Regions from separate parts of the Streptomyces sp. NPDC046831 genome, predicted to be linked through region 1. Evidence: predicted binding sites of a transcription regulator. Region 1 holds the regulator's gene; each other region holds the start of a gene.

Region 1 (4,345 bases):
AGCCCGTCCTCCAGCCGGGGCAGGACGTCGGTGAACAGGGTCTCCTGGGGCACGCCCGGAGGCATGACGACCAGGACGCCGTCGCCCCGGTCCTCGTGCGGGCACAGCTGCCACAGCTCGTCGGTGAACGCCGAACGGAACTCGGCGTACAGGTCCTCGCGGCTGCGCAGCTGCTCGCGGTCGCTGCGCGAGCTGAACTCCTTGATGTCGGCGAAGAGCAGCAGGGCGTGCTGAGGGTGGGTGCTCATGGAACGGGCGTCGCTCTCTCTCGGCGGGTGCACGGCGGCGGGGGGCGCGGGCGTCGCGCCGCCGGACGGGGTCACGACGTGGGGAGCTGGAACATGCCGCACTTCAGTTCCTGGCTCTTGGCGTCGACGAGGGAGAGGAAGACTCCGACACCGCAGAGCTTGAGCCAGCCGTAGTCGGAGGAGGCCAGCTGCCAGCGCCCGCCGGACCGGACGAGGCGCACGAGGCCCTGGTCCCGGCCCTTCCAGCGGAGCATGACCTGGGCACCCTGGCCGGTCTTCTCCGGCTCGCCCAGCCCGACCTCGTCGACCCGGTCCCGGTAGGACTGCGACTTCGCGGCGAACGCGGACGCCATGGTGCTCCGGCAGGCGTCGTCGCCCGGCTGCACGAGGTGGCACCAGGCGGCGGCGTCGCCGACCCGCTCGGCGACGCGCGTCTGTTCGGCCGTGTGGAGGGCGCCGCTGAGCCCCGGCTCGTTCACCACGGACACGTCGACCGTGTCGTCCGAGGCGAGGGAGACCCCCGTCCAGACCGAACCCGACAGCAGGACGACCGCCAGGCCGCCGGCCAGCACAGGGTTCGCCAGCGCCCACTGCCTGGTCTTCTGGATGAACGTGATCTTGTCCCCGGCGACGTTGTCGCCGAAGTGGGCGTCGCCTCCGACGATGTTCGTGCCGCGGCCGATCCGGGTGTCGCGGCCCGACTGGAAGCTCATCTGGTGGTGTCCGTGCCCCGTGTGCTGTCGCTGCTCGGGGTTCGGGGAGGGACTCTGCTGTCCGGACATCTGTCATACCTGTCTACTCATGTGCCTGCGGGTCACATCAGAGCAGCAGTAAGTCGATCAAAATGATGCAACTGCCTCATTGCGGCAGCCGAGTTCACGAAAGACTTCGGCCGTGAGGCACGAGACGTTCTGGCAGATCCTCGACGACGACGAGCGCAAGGTCATGGAGCGGGCCGGACGGGTGCCGCGCCGGCCCTACGAACCCGGTGAGCCGCTCCTCCGGCAGAGCGACCGGGCGGACCGGGCGGCGCTGATCATCAGCGGCAGGTGCCGCGTCCTCTGGCACGGCGAGAACGGCCGCACGACCTATCTGGCCACCCGCCGGGACGGGGACCTGGTGGGGGAGATGGGCCTCCTGGACGGCGGCCCGCGCAACGCGACGCTGCTGACGCTGACGCAGACGTACGTCCGCTGGTACGGGCGGGAGGTGTTCGAGAAGCTGCTCGCCGAGTATCCGGGCATCCTGCGGAAGGTGCTCGCCTCCGTGTGCACCCGGCTGAAGGAGTCGGACCACCACCGGGTCGTCGTCGCCGGCGCCCCCGCCCGGCTGCGGCTCGGCCGGCTGCTGCTGCGGCTGGCCGAGGCGGAGGGCGTGCCGGGCGCCGGCGGCACCGTGATCAGGGAGGTCACCCAGCAGGACCTGGGCAACTGGACGGGGATGGGGCGTGAGGCCGCCGGGCGGGGCATCAGGCAGCTCCAGCAACTCGGCCTCCTCGACGACGCGCCGGTGAGGTCGCGCATCGTCGTCACGGACGTGGACGGGCTGCGCCGCCACGCGTTCGGGCCCGGGGCGGCGGACAGACCGTTCTGAGGCCCGTCCCGACGGCGGTCGCCCTCCGGCGGCCGGGCCGCTTCCGCGGCCGGGTCCCGGGTAGGGCCGCCCCCCGGCGCGGGCCGGCGGCCAGGGGTACGGCACGATGGCGCAGGCAGACGTGGGACGGGCCTTGCCCGGGTCGTACCCGGCGGCCGTACACTGGGCCGGGTGAAGCTGGCACTCGTATGCGCAGAGTGCCAGGTGGCGAGCCGAGGGACGACTTCTGGAGGTGTGCGCGATGCTCAGTGAACGAAGGCTCCAGGTACTGCGCGCCATCGTCCAGGACTACGTCGGCACCGAGGAGCCGGTGGGCTCCAAGGCCCTCACCGAACGGCACAACCTCGGCGTCTCGCCGGCCACGGTCCGCAACGACATGGCGGCCCTGGAGGACGAGGGGTACATCGCCCAGCCGCACACCAGCGCCGGGCGCATCCCCACGGACAAGGGGTACCGCCTGTTCGTCGACAAGCTGGCCGGCGTCAAGCCGATGACCGCGCCGGAGCGGCGCGCCATCCAGAACTTCCTCGACGGCGCCGTCGACCTCGACGACGTGGTGGCGCGGACGGTGCGGCTGCTCGCCCAGCTGACCCGGCAGGTCGCCGTCGTGCAGTACCCGTCGCTGACCCGCTCGACGGTGCGGCACGTGGAGCTGCTGTCGCTCGCGCCCGCGCGGCTGATGCTGGTGCTGATCACGGACACCGGCCGGGTCGAGCAGCGCATGGTCGACTGCCCCGCGCCCTTCGGGGAGAGCTCCCTGGCGGACCTGCGGGCCCGCCTGAACAGCCGGGTCGCGGGCCGCCGGTTCACGGACGTGCCGCAGCTCGTGGAGGACCTGCCGGAGGGTTTCGACGTCGAGGACCGGGGCACGGTCTCGACGGTGCTGTCCACCCTGCTCGAGACGCTCGTCGAGGAGAACGAGGAGCGGCTGATGATCGGCGGCACCGCCAATCTGACGCGCTTCGCGCACGACTTCCCCCTCACCATCCGGCCCGTCCTGGAGGCGCTGGAGGAGCAGGTCGTGATGCTGAAGCTGCTGGGCGAGACGCAGGATCCGGGCATGACCGTGCGCATCGGTCACGAGAACGCCCATGAAGGACTCAACTCCACGTCCATCGTGTCGGTGGGCTACGGTTCGGGCGGTGAGGCAGTCGCCAAGCTCGGCGTGGTCGGACCGACCCGCATGGACTACCCGGGAACGATGGGAGCGGTACGCGCAGTGGCACGGTACGTCGGACAGATCCTGGCGGAGTCGTAAGTGGCCACGGACTACTACGCCGTACTCGGCGTGCGCCGCGACGCGTCGCAGGAAGAGATCAAGAAGGCCTTCCGGCGGCTCGCCCGCGAGCTGCATCCGGACGTGAACCCGGATCCGAAGACGCAGGAGCGGTTCAAGGAGATCAACGCCGCCTACGAGGTGCTGTCGGACCCGCAGAAGAAGCAGGTCTACGACCTCGGCGGCGACCCGCTGTCGCAGTCGGGCGGCGCCGGTGCCGGCGGCTTCGGCGCGGGCGGCTTCGGCAACTTCTCCGACATCATGGACGCGTTCTTCGGCACGGCGTCGCAGCGCGGGCCGCGCTCGCGCACCCGCCGCGGCCAGGACGCGATGATCCGGCTGGAGGTCGAGCTCGACGAGGCGGCCTTCGGCACGACGAAGGACCTCCAGGTCGACACGGCCGTCGTCTGCAACACCTGCAGCGGCGAGGGCGCCGCGCCCGGCACGAGCGCCCAGACCTGCGACATGTGCCGCGGCCGCGGTGAGGTCTCGCAGGTCACCCGGTCCTTCCTGGGCCAGGTCATGACGTCCCGGCCGTGCCCGCAGTGCCAGGGCTTCGGCACGGTCGTGCCGACGCCGTGCCCGGAGTGCGCCGGCGACGGCCGCGTGCGCTCCCGCCGCACCCTGACCGTCAAGATCCCGGCCGGTGTCGACAACGGCACCCGCATCCAGCTGGCGGGCGAGGGTGAGGTCGGCCCAGGCGGCGGCCCCGCCGGCGACCTGTACGTGGAGATCCACGAGCTGCCCCACGCGGTGTTCCAGCGTCGCGGCGACGACCTGCACTGCACGGTCACCCTGCCGATGACCGCGGCGGCCCTCGGCACCAAGGTGCCGCTGGAGACGCTGGACGGCATGGAGGAGGTCGACATCCGCCCGGGCACCCAGTCCGGTCAGTCGATCCCGCTGCACGGCCGCGGCGTCACGCACCTGCGCGGCGGCGGCCGGGGCGACCTCGTCGTGCACGTCGAGGTCACGACGCCGACGAAGCTCGACCCCGAGCAGGAGCGGCTGCTGCGCGAACTGGCCGCGCTGCGCGGTGAGGAACGGCCCCAGGGGCAGTTCCAGCCGGGGCAGCAGGGGCTGTTCTCGCGGCTGAAGGACGCCTTCAACGGGCGCTGAGACCCGGCGGGACGACTCCTGTGCCCCTGGTGGTGGGGCGGCACCCGGCCCGGGTGCCGCCCCATCGCCAGGGGCAGTCGCCGTTTGATCGTCGGCTCGCGGGAGCGCG
Region 2 (4,345 bases), on a different contig from region 1:
CCGGCACCGTCGATGATGGTGGTCTCGTCCTTGGTGACGACGACCTTGCGGGCGCGGCCCAGGAGGTCCAGGGACGCGTTCTCCAGCTTGAGGCCGACCTCCTCGGAGATGACCTCGCCGCCCGTGAGGATGGCGATGTCGCCGAGCATGGCCTTGCGGCGGTCGCCGAAGCCCGGGGCCTTGACGGCGACGGACTTGAAGGTGCCGCGGATCTTGTTGACGACCAGGGTCGACAGGGCCTCGCCCTCGACGTCCTCGGCGATGATCAGCAGCGGCTTGCCGGACTGCATGACCTTCTCCAGCAGCGGGAGCAGGTCCTTGACCGAGGAGATCTTGGAGTTGGCGATGAGGATGTACGGGTCCTCGAGCGACGCCTCCATGCGCTCCATGTCGGTCGCGAAGTAGGCGGAGATGTAGCCCTTGTCGAAGCGCATGCCCTCGGTGAGCTCGAGCTCCAGCCCGAAGGTCTGCGACTCCTCGACGGTGATGACGCCTTCCTTGCCGACCTTGTCCATCGCCTCGGCGATGAGCTCGCCGATCTGGGTGTCGGCGGCGGAGATGGAGGCGGTGGAGGCGATCTGCTCCTTGGTCTCGACCTCCTTGGCCTGGTCGAGCAGGGCGGCGGAGACGGCCTCGACGGCCCTCTCGATACCGCGCTTCAGCGCCATCGGGTTGGCACCGGCGGCGACGTTGCGCAGGCCCTCCTTGACCAGGGCCTGGGCGAGAACGGTCGCGGTGGTCGTACCGTCGCCGGCGACGTCGTCCGTCTTCTTGGCGACTTCCTTGACCAGCTCGGCGCCGATCTTCTCGTACGGGTCCTCGAGCTCGATCTCCTTGGCGATGGAGACGCCGTCGTTGGTGATCGTGGGGGCGCCCCACTTCTTCTCGAGGACGACGTTGCGGCCCTTGGGGCCGAGGGTCACCTTGACGGCGTCCGCGAGCTGGTTCATGCCGCGCTCGAGGCCGCGCCGCGCCTCCTCGTCGAACGCGATGATCTTGGCCATGTGAAGTGGTCCCTCCAGGACTGGGGGTGATTACTTCGGACCGCGCCCGCGCCCGCGACGGACGGCCCCGACCGGAGGTTCCTTGCCCCACCCGGTCCGTGGCCTCACCGACCCGGTCCTTCGCTGTCACTCTCACCTTCAGAGTGCTAACGCAATGATTAGCACTCGACCCATGAGAGTGCAAGCGACTCCGGGTGGTCCGCGGCCGACTCAGCCGGGCGCGAACACCGGCGCGCCCCGCGACGGCCCCGCGCACGAACACCCGTGCGCCCCCGACGGCACGGGCCGCGAAGCCACGCGCGCCCCCGTCGCGGCACCGGGCGCGAAGTCATGTGCGCCCCGCGGCGGCACCGGGCGCCACGCCCTGTGCACCTCCGTGGCAGACCGGGCGGAGCACGGGTCCACCTCCGCGGCAGCACCGGACCGGGCACGGGTCCAGCCCCGGGGCAGCACCGGACCGAGCACGGGTCCACCCCCGGGGCAGCACCGGACCGAGCACGGGGTGCACCCCCCGGGGCAAGCACCGGACCGAGCACGGGGTGCACCCCCCTGGCAGCACCGGACCGAGCACGGTCCGCCCCCGGGCAGCACCGGACCGGGCAGTGGTCCACGCCCGGGCCAGCCGAGCCGCGAGCGGGTGCGCCCCCCGGCAGCACCGGACCGAGCCCGGGCGCGCCTCCCTGGCAGCGCCCGGCCGAGCCCGGCTGCGCCCCTGTGACGGCGCGGGGCACGAGCATGCGCCCGCTCCATGACGGCGGCGGGCACGGGCGCGCAGCCGCCTCCGTGACGGCGCCGGGCATGGGCGCGCATCCGCCCCCGGAACGGCGCCGGACACAAGGCGTCCGCCCCCGGGGCGCGCCAGGAACGAGCGTGTCCGCCCCCGGAACGGCGCCGGACACAAGAGGTCCGCCCCCGGGGCGCGCCGCGCACGAGTGCGCCCGTCCCCGAGGCGGCCGGCGCCCGCACGGGTGCGCCTGCGCCAGGCGGCAGCCGGCGTGCGCACGGGTGCGCCTGCGCGTCCCGCGGCGACCGCCGCCCTCCGGGACGGCACCGGCCCCCGGACCCCCGCCGCTCACGGCGACCGCCGGCCGCGCCGCCTCCCGCGGACCCCGGGCACGCCGAAGGGCCCGCGTCTCAGCGGAGACACGGGCCCTTCGAAAGAACGTCGCTCGTGGTGGTCGCGCGATTCAGGCCGTGACGCGGACCATGTCGGCCTGCGGGCCCTTCTGGCCCTGCGAGATCTCGAACTCGACCCGCTGGCCCTCTTCCAGCGTGCGGTAGCCGTCCATCTGGATCGCGCTGTAGTGGACGAAGACGTCCGCACCACCGTCGACCGCGATGAAGCCGTACCCCTTCTCCGCGTTGAACCACTTGACGGTGCCCTGAGCCATGCCTAACTCCCCTATTACTGGCCCTTGCACAGATCCACACTTCGCGGATCCGGGTCAGACCTCACCCCCCATGGATTGGGGGCGTGCGCCGGAACGCGTCGACCGCGGCTGAATGTATCTGTCCAACTGCCGTCTGCAACAGGTCATCCGGACGAGAATTCCGGACGCCCGGGGGTCGGGAATATGCCGACAATTCGCCCGATTTCAGGGCAAGTCGGGCCCCATAAACAGAACAAAAGCCGCGGAAAAGACCCGGACTTTGGCTACTTCTTGTCGGGCGAGCGGCAGAAATCAAAGGCGTCCGAGGCACGAACCGGGAACGCGTTCCCCAACTCTACCGCGCTCAATCACACGGAATTGCCCCCTCCGTTTCTCTCACGGAGGGGGCAATACGACCTACGCGCGGTGACGGGAGTTACCGAAGGTAATGATCAGCCGCCGGCGACGGCCGGGATGATGGACACGCCCGCGCCGTCGGGGGTGGCGGTCTGCAGTCCCTGCTCGAAGCGGACGTCGTCGTCGTTGACGTAGACGTTGACGAAGCGGCGCAGCTTGCCCTGGTCGTCCAGCACACGGGCGGCGATGCCGGTGTGGTTCTTCTCCAGGTGCTCGATGACCTCGGCGAGGGTGGCGCCCTCGGCGGTCACCTCGGCCCGGCCGCCGGTGTAGGTGCGCAGGATGGTCGGGATGCGAACGGTCACGCTCATGCGAGGCCAGCCTCTCGGAAGGAGTCCAGGGTCGGGCGGATGGTCGCGGTCGGGCCGGTGCCCGCCACCGCGTCCAGGGTCTTCAGGCCGTCACCGGTGTTGAGGACGACCGTCGTCAGGGCCGGGTCGAGGACGCCCGCCTCGATCAGCTTCTTCGTCACGCCGACGGTCACGCCGCCCGCCGTCTCCGCGAAGATGCCCTCGGTGCGCGCGAGCAGCCTGATGGCGTCGACGACCTGCTCGTCGTTCACGTCCTCCACGGCGCCGCCGGTGCGGCGCGCGATGTCGAGGACGTAGGGGCCGTCGGCCGGGTTGCCGATCGCCAGCGACTTGGCGATGGTGTCCGGCTTCTGCGGGCGGACGACGTCGTGCCCGGCCTTGAAGGCGGTGGACACCGGCGAGCAGCCCTCGGCCTGGGCGCCGAAGATCCTGTACGGCCGGTCCTCGACCAGCCCGAGCCGGACCAGCTCCTGCAGGCCCTTGTCGATCTTCGTGAGCTGGGAGCCGGAGGCGACCGGGACGACGATCTGGTCGGGCAGCCGCCAGCCGAGCTGCTCGCAGATCTCGTAGGCCAGCGTCTTGGAGCCCTCGGCGTAGTACGGCCGCAGGTTGACGTTGACGAAGCCCCAGCCCTCGCCGGCCGGGTCGCCGATGAGCTCGGAGCAGAAGCGGTTCACGTCGTCGTAGTTGCCCTCGATGCCGACGAGCTCGCCGCCGTAGACGGCGGCCATGACGACCTTGCCCTGCTCCAGGTCGTGAGGGATGAACACGCAGGAGCGGAATCCGGCGCGGGCGGCCGCGGCGCCGACGGCGCCGGCCAGGTTGCCGGTGGAGGAGCAGGACAGCGTGGTGAAGCCGAAGGCGCGGGCGGCCTCCAGGGCCTGGGCGACGACGCGGTCCTTGAAGGAGTGCGTCGGGTTGCCGGAGTCGTCCTTGACGTACAGCCCGCCGGTCACGCCGAGCTCGCGGGCGAGGCGGTCGGCCTGGACAAGCCTGGTCCAGCCCGGGTTCAGGTTCGGCTTGGTCGCCACGTCCGCGGGGACCGGCAGCAGGGGCGCGTAGCGCCAGATGTTCGCCGGACCCGCCTCGATCCGCCCGCGCAGCTCCTCGGTGTCGTACGCCGAGAAGTCATAGGCGATCTCCAGCGGGCCGAAACACTCCTCGCACGCGAAGACCGGTCCGAGGGGGACGCGGTGGCCGCACTCGCGACAGCTCAGGGCCGCGGCGGGGCCGAGGTCGACGG
Region 3 (4,345 bases), on a different contig from region 1:
TCGGGGCCGACGCCCGCGTCGACGCGCTGCTGCGCGCCGGAGCCGACCCCGACGCACCCGACGGCGACGGCATGACGCCGCTGTACGCGGCGGCCGTCCACGGGGCCGTCGGCACCGTGCGCCGTCTGCTGGCGGCCGGGGCCTCGCCCGACGCCGAGAGCGCCGGCCCCGGCTCCGAGGGCACGCCCCTGTGCGCGGCCGCCTGCTGGGGGCACACCGACACGGTCCGCGCCCTGCTCACCCACGGCGCGGACCCCGGTCTGCGCGAGGACCACGGCGTGGGCCTGTCCCCGCTCGACTGGGCGAGCAGGGGCCCCCACCCGGAGACGATCGCCCTGCTCCGCGCCGCGGGAGCCGGCCGCTAGGCCGACGGGACGGGCTGTCCGAGGAGCATGGTCGGCGCCCCGGCGACGCGTGTGAGGAAGACGGTCACCGCGTTCGGGCCCTGCGGCTTCGGCAGCGCCTTCCTGCGCAGTTCCTCCGGCTCGACCGCCGAGCCCCGCTTCTTCACCGTCAGCGTGCCGACCTCGCGCTCCCGCAGCAGCGCCTTCAGGCGCTTGACGTTGAAGGGGAGCCGGTCGGTGATCTCGTAGGCGGAGGCGTACGGGGTGGGACGCAGCGCGTCGGCGGTGATGTAGGCGATGGTCTCGTCGATCAGGCCCCCGTCGAGCTCCTCGGCGACCTCGGCGACCAGATGGGCGCGGATGACGGCGCCGTCGGGCTCGTACAGGTACCGTCCCACGGCGCGCACCCCCGGATCGGGCAGCCCGCGCCCGAGCAGGGTCCGCGGCCCGGGGAGCAGGGTGGCCCGCACCAGCCCCGGCTCGGTGCCGAACCACAGCACGGCCTCCTTCACGTCCCCGCCGTGGGAGATCCACTCCGCCTCGGCCTCGGCGGGCACGGCCTCGTGGGGGATGCCGGGCGCGACCTTCAGGGCCGCGTGGGGCGCCTTCAGCGCCGTGTCCACCGCCCAGGACAGCGGCGGGGAGTACGCCTCCGGGTCGAAGATCCGCCCGCCCGCCGCCCCGCCGCGCCTCGGCGGTGCGCCGCGGCCGGCCCCGCCCGGCCGGCCGCCCCGCCGGGCCGGATCCACGAAGACGGCGTCGAACGGCGCGACGTCGACGTCCACGACGTCCGCCTCCCGCACCTCGATCAGGTCGCCGAGCCCGAGCGCATCGGCGTTCGCCCGCGCCGCGGCCGCCGTCAGCGGGTCCCGGTCCACGGCGAGGACGCGGATCCCGGCGCGGGCGAGGGCGATCGCGTCGCCGCCGATCCCGCAGCACAGGTCGGCGACCGAGGTGACGCCGAGGTCGCGCAGCCGCCGCGCCCGGTACGCCGCCACGGTCGCCCGGGTCGACTGCTCGACACCGTTCGGGGTGAAGAACATCCGCTGCGCGTCCGCGGCCCCGAACTTCGCCTCGGCCCGCTGCCGCAGCCGGGCCTGGCCGAGCGCCGCCGACACCAGCTCGGCGGGGTGCTCGCGGCGCAGCCGGGTGGCGACGGCCAGTTCGTCGGCGGGGTCGGTGCCGCGCACCGCGTCGAGGAGGGCGCGGCCCTCGGGGGTGAGGAGCGAGGCGAAGGCCCGGAGGGCGGCGAGGTGGTCGTTCACCGGCTCATTGTCGGCCAGCCGGTGGATGGTGCGCCTCCGGCCGCGGTGTCGGCCCGGGGACCCGGCGGTGCGCTGCGAGGATCCGGGCCCATGAGGCTAGTAGTACAAAATGATAAAAAGCCCCGTACCGGGCGCGTGCGCCGGACGGCCCGCGCACGCGTCGACCTGGCGGCCCTGGCGGTCGCCGCCCTCGCCGCCGGCTGCGCGCAGCCGGACGCGCCTGCGGATCCGCCCCGTGCGCCGGGCGCCCCCGCGGGTCCGGCGCACGGCGCCCAGCGCCTCCAGGCGCCCGCGGCCCGCGCCCTGGACTCCTACGCCTCCCGGCTGCGGGCCGCCCACCGGGCCCGCGTGGCGGCGGCGCAGCGCTGGGGTCTGCGGCGGGTCCCGCTGACGCCCCCGGCCCCGCCGGAGGAGAAGCCGAGGATCACCGCCCGCGCGGGCTTCGAGGTGGACGGGCAGGAGGAGCTGGACCTGCCCCCGGTCTTCACCACCGTGCCGACCAGGGAGCGCGTCGTCTTCCTGACCATCGACGACGGCCAGGAGAAGGACCCGGCGTTCCTGCGGATGATGCGGGAGCTGGAGATCCCGTACACCGTCTTCCTGAGCGACTACCTGATCAAGGACGACTACGGTTACTTCCGCGCCGTGCAGGAGGACGGGGTGACCCTCAACAACCACACCCTCCACCACCCCTACCTGCCCGGGCTGTCCTACGAGCAGCAGCGGCGCGAGATCTGCGACATGCAGGACGTCATGCGCGAGCAGTTCGGCAAGCGCCCGAGGCTCTTCCGCCCGCCCTACGGCAACTACAACCGGGACACCCTGCGCGCCGCCAGATCCTGCGGCATCACCCACGCGCCGATCTGGAACGAGGAGGTCTTCGTCGACCACTGGGAGTACCGGGAGGGGGACCAGCGCCTGCATCCGGGCGACATCGTCCTCACCCACTTCCGGGGCCGGGACGACTGGCAGGGGACGATGCCCGACATGATCCGCCGGTTCCTGGACAAGGTCACGGCGGAGGGGTACGCGGTGGCCCGGCTGGAGGACTACCTGTGAGACCGCGGCACGCGGCCACCGCCCGGCTCGCGGCCGCACCGCCGACGGACCGGGCCCCGTCCGCCGGCTCCGCCTTCGACGGCGCGCCCCGCCGGCGCCCGGCGGGTCGCACATCCGTACGCCCACGAGCGGCCCGAGGCCGACGCGCCGCACGCAATTGGCACTCCGCTTGACCGAGTGCTAACGACGGTCATAGTCTCAGCTCTGGCACTCCCCCTCGGAGAGTGCCAACAACGCGACGGGCAGGTCCGGCACCCGCGACGACGGATCGACCTGGTCGCCACCTCAGACAGTTAACCCCGTGAGATCTCCGAAGGGGGAGGTCGGATCGTGACGACCGCCAGCTCCAAGGTTGCCATCAAGCCGCTCGAGGACCGCATCGTGGTCCAGCCGCTGGACGCCGAGCAGACCACGGCCTCTGGCCTGGTCATCCCGGACACCGCCAAGGAGAAGCCCCAGGAGGGCGTCGTCCTGGCCGTGGGCCCGGGCCGCTTCGAGGACGGCAACCGCCTTCCGCTCGACGTCAACGTCGGCGATGTCGTGCTCTACAGCAAGTACGGCGGCACCGAGGTGAAGTACAACAACGAGGAGTACCTCGTTCTCTCGGCCCGCGACGTGCTCGCCATCATCGAGAAGTAAGGGGGACCCGGGTTCACCCCGGAAGTCCCTGTCCGGAAGCAACTCCTGCTTTCAGCTGCGCCCCTGGCCCCCGCGACCGATAAGAAGCCGGGCGCCCGGGGCGCAGTGTCTTTTCACCCACGTTTTCCGAGAGGGCTCCCGCTGCCATGGCGAAGATCCTGAAGTTCGACGAGGACGCCCGTCGCGCCCTCGAGCGCGGCGTCAACAAGCTTGCCGACACGGTCAAGGTGACGATCGGCCCCAAGGGCCGCAACGTCGTCATCGACAAGAAGTTCGGCGCCCCGACCATCACCAACGACGGCGTCACCATCGCCCGCGAGGTCGAGGTCGAGGACCCGTACGAGAACCTCGGCGCCCAGCTGGTGAAGGAGGTGGCGACCAAGACCAACGACATCGCGGGTGACGGCACCACCACCGCCACCGTGCTCGCCCAGGCGCTGGTGCGCGAGGGCCTGAAGAACGTCGCCGCCGGTGCCTCCCCGGCCGCCCTGAAGAAGGGCATCGACGCCGCGGTCAAGGCGGTCTCCGACGACCTGCTCGCCACCGCCCGGCCGATCGACGAGAAGTCCGACATCGCCGCCGTCGCCGCGCTGTCCGCCCAGGACCAGCAGGTCGGCGAGCTCATCGCCGAGGCGATGGACAAGGTCGGCAAGGACGGCGTCATCACCGTCGAGGAGTCCAACACCTTCGGTCTGGAGCTGGACTTCACCGAGGGCATGGCCTTCGACAAGGGCTACCTGTCGCCGTATTTCGTCACCGACCAGGAGCGTATGGAGGCCGTCCTCGACGACCCGTACATCCTGATCAACCAGGGCAAGATCTCCTCGATCGCGGACCTGCTCCCGCTGCTCGAGAAGATCATCCAGACGAACGCCTCCAAGCCGCTGCTGATCATCGCCGAGGACGTCGAGGGCGAGGCCCTGTCGACCCTGGTCGTCAACAAGATCCGCGGCACCTTCAACGCCACCGCCGTCAAGGCCCCGGGCTTCGGCGACCGCCGCAAGGCGATGCTGCAGGACATGGCGATCCTGACCGGCG

What was found. Region 1 encodes HrcA, which represses chaperone genes, less so after heat shock. Its sites were predicted from a motif close to TTNGCACTCNGNNNNNCNGAGTGCNAA; they were not measured.
Region 2: a site for HrcA is predicted at 1,163-1,189, ahead of groL (chaperonin GroEL). Genes of this name have one in related genera too.
Region 3: a site for HrcA is predicted at 2,826-2,852, ahead of groES (co-chaperone GroES). Genes of this name have one in related genera too.

What each region holds. Positions count from the first base shown of each region.
Region 1 covers NZ_JBEYXZ010000010.1:127,086-131,430, reverse strand. Annotated here, with positions in the region: gene ABZ920_RS12120 (adenylate/guanylate cyclase) at 1-248, opposite strand, end outside; gene ABZ920_RS12115 (hypothetical protein) at 320-1,030, opposite strand; gene ABZ920_RS12110 (Crp/Fnr family transcriptional regulator) at 1,143-1,841, shown strand; gene hrcA (heat-inducible transcriptional repressor HrcA) at 2,083-3,099, shown strand; gene dnaJ (molecular chaperone DnaJ) at 3,100-4,236, shown strand.
Region 2 covers NZ_JBEYXZ010000006.1:132,403-136,747, reverse strand. Annotated here, with positions in the region: gene groL (chaperonin GroEL) at 1-1,004, opposite strand, end outside; gene ABZ920_RS08475 (cold-shock protein) at 2,192-2,395, opposite strand; gene ABZ920_RS08470 (MoaD/ThiS family protein) at 2,827-3,102, opposite strand; gene thrC (threonine synthase) at 3,099-4,345, opposite strand, start outside.
Region 3 covers NZ_JBEYXZ010000040.1:21,658-26,002, forward strand. Annotated here, with positions in the region: gene ABZ920_RS26590 (ankyrin repeat domain-containing protein) at 1-365, shown strand, start outside; gene ABZ920_RS26595 (methyltransferase domain-containing protein) at 362-1,609, opposite strand; gene ABZ920_RS26600 (polysaccharide deacetylase family protein) at 1,700-2,668, shown strand; gene groES (co-chaperone GroES) at 2,999-3,307, shown strand; gene groL (chaperonin GroEL) at 3,454-4,345, shown strand, end outside.